DNA from 2 places in the Pantoea sp. X-Soil-OKNW-556 genome. Region 1 is predicted to be linked to the other one. Evidence: predicted binding sites of a transcription regulator. Region 1 holds the regulator's gene; the other holds the start of a gene.
What was found. Region 1 encodes PhoB, which activates phosphate uptake and scavenging genes when phosphate is short. Its sites were predicted from a motif close to CTGTCATAAAACTGNCNNAT; they were not measured.
Positions count from the first base shown of each region.

Region 1 (2,203 bases):
TGTTTGCTCCGTCATGGTTTGCAACGCTTTGCTGCGTGAACGTTCGTTCATCACCGAATCGTTCATCATCTCCAGATAGCCTTGCAACACCGTCAGCGGGGTACGCAACTCATGGCTGACGTTGGCGAAGAAGTTACGTCGCGCGCCCTCCAGTTGATGCATTTGCGTCACATCACGCGCCACCATCAGCCACTGCCCTTCGCTATAGGGCATCACGCGAAACTCCATATGACGTTGATTATTCAGCACCAACGTCAGCGGCTTATTAAAGTCACGCTGGCGGATATAGCGGGAGAATTCAGGATAGCGCAGCAAGTTGAGGATGTTCTGACCATTGTCTTCCGGCCAACGCAGGCCGAGATGCTGTTGCGCCAGGCCGTTACACCAGAAAATGATACCCTCTTCGGTGGTCAGCACCACCGCATCCGGCAGCGATTCCGCACCGCTGCGAAAGCGTTTGATCAGGTTGCCCAGCTCGCGACGACGACGACGGTTACGCAACTGCATTTGATACAGCCCGTAAAACAGCGGTTCCCAGCTGGCGCGTCCACCGGGCGGCGTCATGGATCGATCAACCCATAACCAATGGGAGAGTCGCATCAGGTTCCAGAAATGCCACAACAGCAAACCCAAGACCGCGATCAGCAGCAGCCAGGGGAGATAGCCAAATACCAGACCTAAAATCAGTGCCGGCAGACAGACCAGCACCAGTTCGGTCAATAATCTCTTCCAGGAGAGTCGTTCCAGCACGGTAAAGACTCCGTTTAGTAGCGAGCAGAGAAACGATACCCTGTTCCGCGTACGGTTTGTACCATGCGATCGTGGCCGGAGACCTCCAGCGCTTTACGTAAACGACGGATATGCACATCGACAGTACGATCTTCGACATACACATTGGTGCCCCAGACATGGTTCAGCAGTTGTTCGCGGCTGTAAACGCGTTCCGGGTGCGTCATAAAGAAGTGCAGCAATTTGTACTCAGTCGGTCCCATCTCCAGCGGCGTGGCTTCGGACATCACGCGATGTGATGACGGGTCGAGGCTCAGTCCCTGCATCTCAATCACCTCTTCCACCGCCATCGGCGAAATACGCCGCATCACCGCTTTGATACGCGCCATCAACTCTTTCGGGGAGAACGGTTTGGTGATGTAATCGTCAGCGCCCACTTCCAGACCGCGTACACGATCTTCTTCTTCGCCACGCGCCGTCAGCATCATCACCGGAATATCGCGCGTCATGGCTTCACGTTTCAGGTGCTTGATAAACTGGATACCGCTACCGCCGGGTAACATCCAGTCCAGCAAAATCAAATCCGGCCAGGGTTCGATGAGCTTCCCTACTGCGCTGTCATAATCTTCCGCCTCAATCGGCTGGTAATCGTTCTGTTCCAGCACGAAACATAACATTTCACGGATGGGAGCTTCGTCTTCCACAACCAAAATGCGCTTAGCCATTATTACTCCTGCTGATATGACGGCTGTCACTGGGATTTGCGGCGTCATTATGCGTCAGTTTTATGACACTTTTATGAAAAACCCAACCCTGGAAATTTAGTGGAAAAACAGAAATGTGACAGCCGTGAGGCGTTTTTTTTGCTTTCGTGGTGAAGTCGTTATAATTCCCCATCGCTTTTTCTGGCAGGGAGCATCCATGCGCATCATCCATACGGCAGACTGGCATCTGGGCCAGTTCTTTTACAGCAAAAGTCGCGCTGCTGAACATCAGGCATTTCTCGACTGGCTGCGCCAGCAGATTGACCAGCATCAGGTGGATGCGCTGATTATCGCCGGTGACCTGTTTGATACCGGCTCACCGCCAAGCTATGCGCGTGAAATGTTTAACCGCTTCGTGGTGGCGTTGCAGGCCAGCCGCTGCCAGTTGATCGTTCTGGCAGGGAACCACGATTCGGTGGCAACGCTCAATGAATCACGCGAACTGCTTGCCTGCCTCAACACGCAGGTGATCACCAGCGCTACGCCGCAGGGCGAGCAGCAGATGCTGACCCTGAAGCAGCGCGACGGTACGCCAGGCGCGCTGCTGTGCGCCATCCCTTATCTGCGCCCGCGCGATATTTTGCGCAGCCAGGCCGGACAGTCCGGGCGGGAAAAACAGCTGTCGCTGCTGGAAGCCATCGAACAACATTATCAGCACTGCTTTGCCGCCGCAGAGGCGCAGCGCGCAGCACTCGGGGGCAAACTGCCGA
Region 1 is NZ_AP035990.1:1,057,972-1,060,174, reverse strand. Features, by position in the region: gene phoR (phosphate regulon sensor histidine kinase PhoR) at 1-750, opposite strand, end outside; gene phoB (phosphate response regulator transcription factor PhoB) at 765-1,454, opposite strand; gene sbcD (exonuclease subunit SbcD) at 1,651-2,203, shown strand, end outside.

Region 2 (2,203 bases), 3.1 Mb from region 1:
TGCCTTTCTTACCAATCTTCTCACCGATAGTGGTCGCCACACGACGCCAGCCAATCATGGTGCCGACGCCAAGCGCCAGGGCTACGGCCATGATGATCCACACCGGCGCATACTCAACGGTTCCCAACAGATCGCTTTTCAGCTTGTTCAGGAAACGCTGGTCGTCAGCGCTGGTTTCCGGCAGCTTCGCCGCTTTATCGGCGGTATCGGAGATGCACAGCAGCAGACGACGCATCTGGCTGCGCTGGTCAGGTGTCAGGTCACTGTAGCTTTGCAGATTGTTCAGTAAGCCCTGAGCTCGCTGAATCGCTGGCAGCGCACGGGCGCTATCGCAGTGGAATTCATGCGGGCCATTGATGGACTCTTCTGGCGCAGGCACCGCAGGCGGCACCATCTGCACGATGTGCGTCAGGGTTTCGCTGTGCTGCTGGTAGTACTGCTCCAGATGGTTGACGGCATCACGGGTACGGGTGATGTCATAACCGGAGGCATTCATGTTGACCACGAAACCCGCAGGTGCGACACCAATCAGCACCAGCATGATCAGGCCAATGCCTTTCTGACCATCGTTCGCACCGTGTGAATAGCTTACGCCAATGGCGGAAACAATCAGGGCGATACGCGTCCAGAATGGCGGCTTTTTCTTGCCGTCGATTTTCTCGCGATCGGCTGGCGTCATATGAATACGCGAGCGTTTCTTGGTGCTGCTCCAGTAGCGGCGCAGCAGGAAAATCAGGCTACCGGCAATCACCAGACCGACAATCGGCGACAGGATCAGGGAAAGGAAGATATTCAGAACTTTTGGCAGGTTGAGCGCATCAACCACCGACGTTCCGGTCATCAGAGCATTGGTCAGACCGATACCAATAATGGCACCAATCAGGGTATGGGAGCTGGACGCCGGCAGGCCAAGATACCAGGTGCCGAGGTTCCAGATAATCGCAGCCAGCAGCATGGAGAACACCATAGCCAGGCCGTGAGCTGAACCAACATTTAATAGCAGATCGGTGGGGAGCATATGAACAATGGCATAGGCCACGCTCAAACCGCCCAGCAAAACACCGAAAAAGTTGAAAACACCTGCCATCACAACCGCCAGCTGCGCCCGCATCGCACGGGTGTAGATAACTGTCGCGACCGCGTTGGCTGTGTCGTGGAAACCGTTGATTGCTTCGTAAAACAATACAAACAGCAGGGCAAGAACCAATAACAGGCCGGTACTCAGGTCAAGACCAGCAAACAGATGTAGCATAAACGTTACGCCATTTTGGAGGACATGAACGCGGCGCATTATCCGCGACAACGTGCTGTATGGGAAAGGGAAATATAGTCTTTTTTTGTCTTAATGTTGCCAGTCACACGCCTAAACAAGGGAAAAATGCCGAAATATGAGTCATTTACAATATGACATATTTACGGCATTTTTTTGACACTGGCGTCAAAGAGGACAGATCACTACAATCAGCGCCTTTCGGGTGAAGTGAGAAAAAGCAGTGGAAAAGTTTGACGTTATCATTGTTGGCGCGGGTGCTGCGGGCATGTTCTGTGCTGCACAGGCCGGACAGCGTGGCCTGCGTGTGCTGCTGCTTGATAACGGCAAAAAAGCGGGCCGCAAAATTCTGATGTCGGGCGGCGGACGCTGCAATTTCACCAATATGTATACCGAACCCGCAGCTTACCTGTCGCACAACCCGCATTTCTGTAAATCTGCGCTGGCGCGCTATACCCAGTGGGACTTTATCGATCTGGTCAATCGTCACGGCATCGCATATCACGAGAAAACGCTGGGCCAGTTGTTCTGCGATGATTCGGCGCAGCAAATCGTGGATATGCTGCTGGCCGAGTGTGAAGCCGGACAGGTGACGCTCCGGTTGCGCAGCGAAGTGCTGAGCGTGCAGCGTGACGACGCAGGCTACACCCTGCAACTGAACGGCATGACGGTGCAGGCGGAGAAGTTGGTGATCGCCAGCGGTGGCTTATCGATGCCGGGGCTGGGAGCTTCACCGTTCGGTTATAAAGTGGCGGAGCAGTTTGGTTTGAAAGTGTTCCCGACGCGCGCTGCGCTGGTGCCTTTTACTCTGCATAAACCGCTGCTGGAACAATTGAACACCTTATCCGGCGTGGCGTTACCCACCACCATCACTGCGCAGGACGGCACCTTATTTAAAGAGGCGTTGTTGTTTACCCATCGCGGTTTATCTGG
Region 2 is NZ_AP035990.1:4,195,821-4,198,023, reverse strand. Features, by position in the region: gene pitA (inorganic phosphate transporter PitA) at 1-1,252, opposite strand, end outside; gene AC6I8T_RS19585 (BaiN/RdsA family NAD(P)/FAD-dependent oxidoreductase) at 1,494-2,203, shown strand, end outside.
Region 2: the regulator PhoB is predicted to act here: its motif matches at 1,414-1,433, upstream of pitA (inorganic phosphate transporter PitA).